Regions from separate parts of the Streptomyces sp. NBC_00286 genome, predicted to be linked through region 2. Evidence: riboswitches for the same ligand, from Rfam matches in the RefSeq annotation. Region 2 holds a riboswitch; the other holds the start of a gene.
The links. Region 2 has a riboswitch for cobalamin ahead of OHT21_RS36655 (cobalamin biosynthesis protein). Riboswitches for the same ligand answer to the same signal wherever they lie in the genome.

Region 1 (5,330 bases), 3.2 Mb from region 2:
GCCGCCAGCGCGCCGCAGAACGCCGCCAGCGGCAGCGAGAAGGCACCGAACAGCGTCACGTTGAAGACGAGGACCAGCACCGCGCCGACGCTCGCGCCCGACGAGACCCCCAGCAGCATCGGATCGGCGAGCGGATTGCGCACCAGGGCCTGCAACGCCATCCCCGCCACCGACAGTCCGGCTCCGACCACCGCGCACAGCAGTACCCGGGGCAGCCGGACGTCGGTGACGATCGTCTCGCGCACCGGGGGCCACGTCGGTTCGGCCAGGGCGGGGTGCAGTTGGTGGAGCAGGATGCCCCACACCTCCCCGGCCGGGATCGTGACCGAACCGGCCGCGATCCCGAACGTCGCCGCCACCGCGACCAGGGCGCCGAGCCCGGCCAGCACCAGGGCGTAGGGGAGCCTGCGGCGGCCGGTCACGGACTGCGCGGCCCCGGGCCCGGGAGCGCTCTTGCCGACCGCCTCGGCAGTCCCTGGCATCCTGCCCGCGTCGGCCCCGTCGGCGTCTCGGCCGGCGGCGGCCGGCTCCGTCACACCGGTCACCGGAAGCGGTCCGGGTGAAGCTGACGGGCCAGCGATGAAACGGCCGCGGGCACCCGTACGCCCAGGACGGTGGAGGACAGCGGCAGCACCGCGAACCGCTGGTTCTTGATGGCGGGTACGTCCTTCAGAGCCGGGTTGGCGAGCAGGAACTCCTTCTTCTGGGCCACGGTCTGGTCGCCGTAGTCGTAGATGACGATGACTTCGGGCGCCCGCTCGGCCACCTGCTCGAACGACACGTCGCCGAAGGGCTTGTCGAGCTCGGCGAAGAGGTTGACCCCGCCGGCCCGCTCGATCATGTCGTTGCCGATGCCCGCGCCGCCCGCGGTGAAGGCGGTCTTGTCGCCGCTGTCGTAGACGAACAGCTTGACCGGCTCGACGCCGTCGAGGCGCTCCTCCACCTCGTCCAAGGTGGCGTGCAGCCGCTCGATCTGCCGCTCGGCCCGCGCCGGGACGCCGAAGACCTTGGCGACCTCGCGGATCTCCTTGTCCATCAAGGTCATGGTCACCGGCCCGGACGGGCACTCCTCGAGGTTGAGGCGCGTGTTGACGCCGGCCTTGGTGAAGGCGTCACGGGAGCGGCCCTCCTTCTCGTCGAAGGTGGAGGACCAGCCGCCGTAGACGAAGTCGGGCTCGGCGGCCAGCAGCGTCTCGTACGACGGGTACTCCTTCGACAGCACCTTGACCTTGTCGTAGGCGGCCCGGTAGTCGGGGAGGATCTCGTCATCGAGGTAGCCCGTGCCGACCATCGACTTCTCCAGCCCGAGCGCCAGCATCACCTCGGTCGCGTGCTGGTTCAGCGACACCGCGCGCTGCGGCGGGCGCTGAAACGTCGTCTTCACCCCGCAGTTGGACACGGTGACCGGGAAGCCCTTCGCGGCCGGGCCGTTGGCGCCACCGGCGTCGTCCTGGGCGCTTGCGCCGCATCCGGAGATCAGCAGAGCTGTGGCCATGGCCAGCAGATAGGACAGCGGGCGTGTGCCCGTCATGGGAGGTTCCTCTCGTACGGGTGCTACGGACGGTCGGCGCGCGGACGGTCGGCGCGCGGGCTGCCGGTCTCAGGAGACCGCGCGGCGCCGAGGCGGGGTGAAGGCGTAGAGGTCGAGGATCTCGGGCCGGGGAGCGATGCCGGGGCCGCCCGCCCTCACCCAGGCGGCGATGTCCTCGGTCGCGGCCGGGTCGTTGACCAGACCCAGCCAGACCGGCCGCGCCCCGGCGGCCCGTCCGGCGGCGGAGGGCTGCACGACGATCACGTTGGCCTGATCGCACACGTCCAGGCATGCGGAGACGCGTACGGGGGCGGCCTCACGGAGGCGCGCGGTCTGCGCCGCGTGATCGACGCCGGTCACTTTGGGACTGCCGCAGCAGCAGTCCCGGCACACGACGACCCGGCACGGCACCTGGCCGGGCGGTATCGCCTCGACCGGTCCCCTGCCCCCCGGGCTCTCGTACGCCCCCTCGGCCGGCCTCACGGGCATGCCGAACCACCCTCCTCCGGGGAAATCCGCCCCGGGTTCGTCGAGGAGGCGACCGCGTGAGTCTCCTGGCTCTCGGGTCGAAGCTCGTCCCGGCCTTCCCACCCGTCTCCGGGCAGTGGCCTGTTCGGGATCCGCTCGCCGATCACAGTGGCGGGACCGCGCCGGATTCACACCGGCTTCCTCGTCCGCCGTCGCCTTGTCGCCGAGCATCATCGCATCTGAGGCACGGCGCGTCATCAGGGCGGTACCCAGGGGGCGTTACGCCTCTTGCCCGACAGCCTCTTGCCCGACAGGCGAAGCCGACGCGCCCTCTGCGGCGCTTCCGGGAACACCACTGCCGGTTCGGCGTCGAGGCGTCTCTGGACCGGCTGGAGGAGAACGCCCGTGGAGGAGACCGGGCCGCGCGGCATCACGTCGCGCTGCGCTCGCTCGCCTCTCTCATGTCCCGCTCCACGGCCCGGTTCTGCGCGGTGTCCGGCTGTCCCGCCGCGCTGCCCGGACGTCCGGCGCGGAGCAGTCCGCTCCAGTTCTCCCGGCTCCAGTCGGCCGGGCCGGTGGTACGCGTGAACTCCTCGACGAGGGAGAGGAACCGCGCGGGGTCGGTGTGGAACGGGAAGTGCCCGGCCCCCTCGAAGATCTCCAGGCGGCTGCCGGGCATCGCCTCGTGCGCCCCGTACGCGTGCCGTACGGGCACCACGCTGTCCCGGTCGCCCCAGATCAGCATCGTGGGCATGCCCTCGGTGAGGTAGCAGCGGTCGAGCATGGTCACCACCTGGCCGCGCCAGTCGACCACGGCGCGCAGGGTACGGATGAAGGCGCTGCGCGAGGTCGCGTCGGGAAGCGCGTCCACGAGGGTGAGCAACTCCGGTGCGTCCTGGCCCAGATCGGTGTCGAGGAGTCGCATCAGGTGGGCGAACAGGCGTGCTTGCACACCCATGCCGGGCAGGCGCAGCGCGGAGAGCATCAGATGGGCGCCGGGCAGCGACACCGCCCGCAGGACCGGATTCACCTCGCGGCCCACGCCGCCCGCGCTGACCAGGATCAGCCGCTCCGTGCGCTCCGGGAACTGGTACGCGAACTGCATGGCGACGCCGCCGCCGAGCGAGTGCCCGACCAGCGTGGCCTGTTCGATGTCGAGCGTGGACAGCAGGTCGCGCACCCCGTTCGCGTACGCGGCGACCGAGTAGTCGGCCCGGGGCTTCTCCGAGGCGCCGTGGCCGAGCAGGTCGGGGGCGATCACCGTGTGGGTGCGGGCGAGGTCGGGGATGAGCTCGGCCCAGGTCGCCGAGGAGTCGCCGATGCCGTGGATCAGGACGAGTACCGGGCCCTGGCCGGCCATGCGGTAGGCACGGCGGTAGCCGTGCACGACGCGGTGGTGCAGCCGTAGTTCTCCGTCGCCCACCGGGCGCAGCCGCTTGATGCGCTGCGGGCGCTCGCGCGGGACGTCGACCACCGGCTCACCTCCCGTTCCGGGCCGCAGAAAATACGGCTCCAGGCGCTCGGTTCCAGCGTAGGGCCCTTGTCTCACAAGGGATTTCGGTGAGGTTTCGCCTCCGCTAACCGCGCGAACCGACATGTACGGAAAGGGCATTGTCAGTGGCGGACGACAAGCTGGATCGTCGAGTGACAGCTGGACGCAGGCGACCGTGCGCGCCTAGCACTCCACCCGTAGTTATGGATCTTGATAGGCCGCCATCGACAAGCAGCCGAATGCGGGAAAGTGGGCGGAGTGAGTGCTCACTCATTGACGGAGTGAGCACTCACTCCGTACTCTTGCGGTCATGACAGCACCTAAGGAGAACCAGACCACCCGCCGCCGCGCTCCCGGCATGTCGCCGGAGGAGCGGCGCGCGATGATCATCCAGAGCGCGATCCCGCTGATCGCCGAGTACGGCGCCGCGGTGACGACCGCGAAGATCGCCCGCGCCGCGGGCATCGGCGAGGGCACGATCTTCCGGGTTTTCGCCGACAAGGACGAGCTGCTGCAGGCCTGCATGGCCGAGGCGCTCTCCCCCGAGCACGCGGTCCGCGAGCTCGACGCGATCGACGTATCCCAGCCGCTGCCCGACCGGCTCACGGAGGCGGCCGAGGCACTGCAGGCACACATGGACAGGATGGGCGCGATCCTCGGCTCGCTGGGGCATCGCGGCGGCAAGCACCCCGGCACGGTACGCGGCGCGGGCCGCGACGAGTCGATGACCCGTATCCGCGCGGCCCTCGCGGAGCTGCTGGAACCAGACAAGGCGGCCCTGCGCCGACCGCCGGAGCAGATCGCGGCCCTCTTCTTCGGGCTGCTCTTCACCCAGCCGCGTACGGAGGACGAGCCCGACCTGACCCCGCAGGAGCTGGTCGAGGTCTTCCTGCGCGGGGCGCTCTCGGGGGGCGCCAAGTGAGCGCGCGGAGAAGGCGCCTGGGAGTTACGGCCCTGGCCGTCCTGGCCCCCGTCCTGGTGTGGCTGGTCGCGGACCCACTGCTGGGGCACCGGCTGCGAATCGCCGACGGCGAGCAGACGCTCGACATCGGCGCCGTGCCCGTGGCGGTCGTCGCACTGCTCGCGTCGCTCTCCGGCTGGGGACTGCTGGCCGCCCTGGAGCGGTTCGTGGCGCGGCGCGCCCACGCCATCTGGACCGGGGTGGCCGGCGCCGTACTGGCCGTGTCCTTCCTGCCGTTCATCGGCGACGGCATGGACGGCGGCACCCGGGTCTCCCTCGCGCTGATGCACCTGGCGGTGGCGGCGGTCCTGATCCCGGGACTGGGCGGCAGATCCCCCGGGGCGGGAGCCGGTGCCGCTGGGGGATGACCGCCAGCACCAAGTACGCCGCGAACAGCGCCAGAGGGAAGCAGCCTGCCAAAGCGTCGCGCGGTGGGGGATGACCGGCAGAGTGTCCACCACGACGACGAGATGAACAGCGATGCAACCGCACCACCGGCCAACCGCCTGAAGCAGTGGCGTGGCATCGCCACTCGCTACGAGAAGACCGCGCCATCTACCTGACCGGACTCCACATCGCAGGCATCTTCCTCTGGTCCGATCGCTGATGCGCCTGAGACTACGTCCTGGCGATCTCTCGCCGGAGCTGACGGGTAAAGCGGCGAAGTAGGTCCAACGTCTCCTGGTGCTCGGCCCTGCGATCGTCCCCGCCCTCACTGGGCCGGGACTTCCAGACCCGACGCGCGAGAGTGTCGGCGAGTTCGACGGTGTCGTCGGCACACACCAGGTAGAGGGCCGACCGGGCTTCCTGCATCCGGCCCGACAGCTCGTTGCCCCCGGCACCGTCGTCACTCAGCTGTGATTCCCGGAGGTAGTCGA
Region 2 (5,330 bases):
CCCGTACCGCCGATGCCGGCGTGTCCAGCCCCACCGCGTTCCCGACGCGCGAGTGCTTCGTCGGGTAGGCGGTGAAGACCAGCGCGAGTCGCTTCTCGTCGTTCGGCTTGTGCTTCAACTGCGCGTGCCGTACGGCGATTCCGGCCACCCGCCCGGCCCGCTCCGGATCGGCGACGTACACCGGTACGTCGTCAGGCCCCTGCTCCTTGAAGGAGAACGGGACCGTGACGATCCGCCCGTCGAACTCCGGGATCGCGACCTGCATCGCCGCGTCCATGGGGGAGAGCGCGGCATCGGACTCATCCCACGCCTGCTTCGACGACGTGAGGCAAAGCCCTTGCAGCACAGGGATGTTGAGGTCGGCGAGCGCTCCGATATCCCAGGCCTCCTCATCACCGCCCGCCGACGCCTGCGAGGCGTGCGTGCCCCCGGCCGCGAGCACGGTCGCGACCAGGGCATCGGCACGCCCGAGGATCTCGTACAGCCCGGCATCCGCGCCGCGCAGCGAACCGCAGTACACGGGAAGGGCGTTGGCACCCCGCGCCTCGATCGCGTCGCACAGGGTGTCTACGAAGGCGGTGTTGCCGGAGAGTTCGTGGGCCCGGTAGAAGAGCACGCCGACCGTCGGTCGGCCCTCCACATACGTAGGCTCCCCATGGACCCCGTACTCGGGCATCTTCCGGGGCTCCTCGAAGCCTTCGCCCGTGAGCAGCACGGTGTCGGAGAGGAAGCGGGCCAGCTCGGCGAGGTTCCCGGGGCCGCCCTCGACGAGGTACCGCAGTGCCTCCGCCACGACACCGGCCGGTACCGATGACTCGGCCATCAACTCCGCGTCGGGGACGGCTTCTCCGCCGAGCAGGACCGTCGGGATCCCGGACGCCTTCAACGCCGCGAGCCCGTCCTCCCAGGCGCGTTTGCCACCCAGCAGGCGTACGACGGCGATGTCCGCGCCCTCGAGGAGCGCGGGCAGCTCCTCCGCCACATCCACCCGGGTCGGATTGCCGATCCGGTACGAGGCGCCGGAAGCGGCCCGGGCCGCCAGCAGATCCGTATCGGCGGTCGACAACAACAGCACTGTGCTCATGCGGGCGCTCCCGGTGGAATGAAGGGCAGTCCTGAGGGCGCGCCCGACTCGATGAGCCGCCATAGCGCGTCCGTGTCCGCGTGGTTCTCGATCAGATCGCCGAGCCGGTCCAGCTGCTGCTCGCGCAGCGCGGCGAACGAGGTGTCGGCGGCCGGTACGAAACGGCGGCCCGCGGCGGCCGCCACCTCGCGCAGGAACGCCCGTCGGAATCCGTCCGACTCCAGCGAGCCGTGCCAGTGCGTGCCCCAGATCTCGCCGACCCGGCAACCGTCCAAGAAGGCTTCGCCGCCGGTGACTTCGGCGACGCCGTGATGGATCTCGTACCCCTCGACGTACTCGCCGAGCGCCTCGCCGACGGGCCGCGTGAGCGTCTTCTCGCGCGCGAACCGCACCCGTACGGGGAGGAGTCCGAGCCCGTCGACCTGGCCCGCGCGCGACTCGACCTCGTCCTCGATGTGCTCGCCGAGGATCTGGAAACCGCCGCAGATGCCGAGGACGGGGCGTCCTTCGACGGCCCGCCGCTTCAGCGCGTCGGCAAGTCCCCGCTCGCGCAACCACTCCAGGGCGCGCACTGTCCCGCGGGTCCCCGGAATCACCACCAGGTCCGCATCGGCCAACTCTTCCGCCCGGTCCACGAACCGCACCACGACGCCCGGTTCGGTGGCCAGCGCGTCCACGTCGGTGAAGTTGGACATGAGAGGGATCGCGCAGACGGCGACACGTAGGACGTCCTCCCCGACGGGCGGCGCGACCGCGGACTCGCGGACGGCGCCCCGCAGCGACACCGCCATCCCGTCCTCCTCGTCGATGCCGAGGCCGTGCTGGAGGGGGAGTACGCCGTACGTCGAACGCCCGGTGAGGCCATGCAACATGTCCAACCCCGGCTCCAGCAGCGACACATCGCCGCGGAACTTGTTGACCAGGAACCCGGCGACGAGCGCCTGGTCCTCGGGCGACAGCAGAGCGATCGTCCCGAAGAACGACGCGAAGACCCCGCCACGGTCGATGTCCCCGACCACGAGCACGGGAAGCCGGGCGTTTCTGGCGATCCCCATGTTCACGATGTCGGTCCGCCGCAGATTGATCTCGGCGGGACTGCCCGCCCCCTCACAGATCACCGCGTCATACGTGCCCCGCAACTCGGCCAGACACTCCAGCACGGTCCCGAGCAACTGCTCCTGCCTCCCGCCCGTCACCCCCCGCCGCCCATGTTCGAGGCGCTCCGCGCCGCCCCTCCATTCGTGGTAGCCGCGCGCGCTCAACTCGCCCACCGGTTTGCCCATCAGCACGACCTGACTGCTGCGGTCGCTGCCGGGCTTCAGCAGTACGGGGTTCATGAGCGCCGTCGGCTCGACGCGTGCGGCCTGTGCCTGCATGGCCTGCGCGCGACCGATCTCGGCGCCCTCGCGCGTGACGAACGAATTGAGGGACATGTTCTGCGCCTTGAAGGGCGCGACCTTGACGCCCTGGCGCACCAGCCACCGGCAGATCCCGGCCGTGACGACGCTCTTTCCGGCGTCGGAAGTCGTCCCGGCGACCAGCAGCCCACCGCCGCTCATGACGTACGCCCCTTTGCGATGAGCCGACCGGTGAGGAGCCGTCGCGTGACGAGCCGTCCGGCGACCGTCGCGCCGAGCGCGAGCCGGCTCACGCGTCGCGAGAGCCGTACGGCCCGCTCGATGTCGTCGACCTGGACGGCCCGTCCCTCGCCGTTGAGTACGGGTCGGTGCTCAACTCGCCCGCCGTACGACAGCGTTCCGCCCAGCTGTACGCCCAACGCCCCCGCGAACGAGGCCTCGACGGGCCCGGCGTTGGGGCTCGGGTGCTGGGCGGCGTCGGTGCGCCAGGCGTGTATGGCTCCGCGTGGATCGCCGCCCGCGACGGTCGCTAGGGCGGCGGTCAGCCGGGCGCCGGGCCAGCCCGTCACGTCGTCGAGCCGTGCCGAAGCCCAGCCGAAACGCCGGTACTTGGGCGATTTGTGCCCGACCATGGCATCCAGCGTGTTGACGGCCCGGAAGCCGACGAGGCCCGGCACACCCGCCACAGCGCCCCACACCAGCGCGCCGACCACCGCGTCCGAGGTGTTCTCGGCGACGGACTCGACGACGGCGCGGGCGATCCCGTCGGCGTCCAGCGCCTGCGGGTCCCGTCCGCACAGGTGCGGCAGTCGCTCCCGGGCCGTCTCGATGTCCCCGGCGGCCAGTGCCTGGCCGATGGCCCGGGCCTCGCGGCCGAGCGAAGTGCCGCCGACCACGGCCCAGGTGGCGGCCGCGGTCAGTGCGATCGAGGCGGTACGGGACGTACGTACGGACGTGGCGGCGAGGGCCGCGAGCGATACGGCACCGCCGGCGCATACGGCGGTGTGCAGGGCGCCCCACCCACGGTGGTCCCGCCACAGCACCCGTTCCACGGCGCTCGCGGTCCGGCCGAACGCGGCGACCGGATGTCCACGGCGTGGATCGCCGAGGAGTTGGTCACCGAGGAGGCCGGCGGCGGCGCCGTACGCGAAAACGCGATCGGCACGCATGGGGTCAGCCTGTCGCTACGTCAGGCAGAACCCTTGGGGTCCTCGAAACCCTCGTACTCGGCGAAACCCTCGTACTCGGCAAACTGATCCGCAACAGGCAGCCGCGCATGGCGATATGTCCTCACTCAGGGTGTCCGCGCCCTGGTTCGACGAGACCGACGGCGAGAGTTCCTGGCTCCCGGAGAACTGCTTCCCCGGTGACAGTGGCGGGACCGCGCCGGACTCACACCGGCTTCCTCTTCTGCCGCCGTACTTGGCTCGGGCAGTCCACCACGCCCACGAACAGCCGTCAACTTGCCGCTGACCTGCGACGGGAGAGTGTGCGAAGGCCCACACAGACGTGTGGGCCGACGGACGTGGGCGGGTGGGGTGTTGGGCGTCAGGCCACGATCAGGTAGATGCCGTACGCCACTGCCGCCGCGCATGCCGTGAAGCAGGCGTACGCGCCGGTCGTCGCCAGGAGCGCGGAGTTGCCCTGTGCGGAGGCCGATTCGCGGCGGGAGAGGCCGACGATGCCCAGGGTGAATGCGCCCACGAGGGCGACGGTGACGATGAGGCTGACTCCGAAGACGGAGCCGAGGGCTGCCCAGTCGATGTGCATGCGGTGGATTCCTCAGACCGTGGCGGTGCGGGTGGCGGGCTCGGTGTCCGGCTCTTCGACGTGGCCCGGCGGGGGCGGGGTGACGGCGGCGATGGCCGTGCCCATCACGTCGGCGGCTACTTCCGTGCCGTTGATGTCAGTTGTGCCGTCGGTGTCATTGACGTTCGTGTGGTCGATCACCTCACGGCGGGAGACCACCCAGATCGCGGCACTGGACGCGATCAGGAAGACGGCGACGAACGCGGTGCCCCAGGCGCCGAAGGAGGTCACGTACTCCGCGATCGCGGCGACCAGGGCCGCGGCCGGCAGCGTCAGGCCCCAGGCGACGAACATCCGGGTGGCGGTGGACCAGCGGACCACTCCGCCCTTGCGGCCGAGGCCCGCGCCCATCACCGAGCCGGAGACCGAGTGCGTGGTGGACAGGGAGAAGCCGAGGTGCGAGGAGGCCAGGATGACCGTGGCCGCGCTGGTCTGGGCGGCGAAGCCCTGCTGCGGCTGGAGGTCGGTCAGGCCCTTGCCCATCGTGCGGATGATGCGCCAGCCGCCGAGGTAGGTGCCGAGCGCGATCGCGAGACCGGCGGAGAGGATGACCCAGACCGGCGGGTCGGAGTCGGGGGCGATGGCGCCGCCGGTGACCAGGGCGAGGGTGATGATGCCCATGGTCTTCTGCGCGTCGTTCGTGCCGTGCGCCAGCGAGACGAGCCCGGCGGAGGCGATCTGGCCTGTGCGGTAGCCCTTCTTGGCGGCTTCGCCGTTCGCGTTCCGGCCGAGCCGGTACGTCAGCCGGGTGGCGAGCATCGCGGCGAGGCCCGCGACCAGCGGGGCGGCGATCGCGGGGATCAGCACCTTGGTGACGAGGACGTCGCCGTGCACCGCACCCATGCCGGCCGAGGCGATGGTGGCGCCGATCAGGCCGCCCATGAGGGCGTGCGAGGAACTGGACGGCAGGCCTACGAGCCAGGTCAGCAGGTTCCAGAGGATGGCGCCGACGAGTGCGGCGAAGATCACTTCGGGTTGGATGCCGGTCTCGTCGACGAGGCCCTTGGAGATGGTGTTGGCGACCTCGATCGAGAGGAACGCGCCGACCAGATTGAGTACGGCGGACATGGCCACCGCGG

Region 1: it holds a riboswitch for cobalamin, as region 2 does, so the genes downstream of both, OHT21_RS22155 ((2Fe-2S) ferredoxin domain-containing protein) here and OHT21_RS36655 (cobalamin biosynthesis protein) in region 2, are expected to answer to the same signal.

Annotation. Positions count from the first base shown of each region.
Region 1 is NZ_CP108054.1:4,849,749-4,855,078, forward strand. It holds gene OHT21_RS22145 (FecCD family ABC transporter permease) at 1-482, opposite strand, end outside; gene OHT21_RS22150 (ABC transporter substrate-binding protein) at 542-1,531, opposite strand; gene OHT21_RS22155 ((2Fe-2S) ferredoxin domain-containing protein) at 1,601-2,020, opposite strand; cobalamin riboswitch at 2,059-2,247, opposite strand; gene OHT21_RS22160 (alpha/beta fold hydrolase) at 2,430-3,473, opposite strand; gene OHT21_RS22165 (TetR/AcrR family transcriptional regulator) at 3,802-4,413, shown strand; gene OHT21_RS22170 (DUF6069 family protein) at 4,410-4,820, shown strand; gene OHT21_RS22175 (hypothetical protein) at 5,071-5,330, opposite strand, start outside.
Region 2 is NZ_CP108054.1:8,097,873-8,103,202, forward strand. It holds gene cobN (cobaltochelatase subunit CobN) at 1-1,084, opposite strand, end outside; gene OHT21_RS36650 (cobyric acid synthase) at 1,081-2,643, opposite strand; gene OHT21_RS36655 (cobalamin biosynthesis protein) at 2,640-3,611, opposite strand; cobalamin riboswitch at 3,755-3,898, opposite strand; gene OHT21_RS36660 (hypothetical protein) at 3,991-4,212, opposite strand; gene OHT21_RS36665 (inorganic phosphate transporter) at 4,225-5,330, opposite strand, start outside.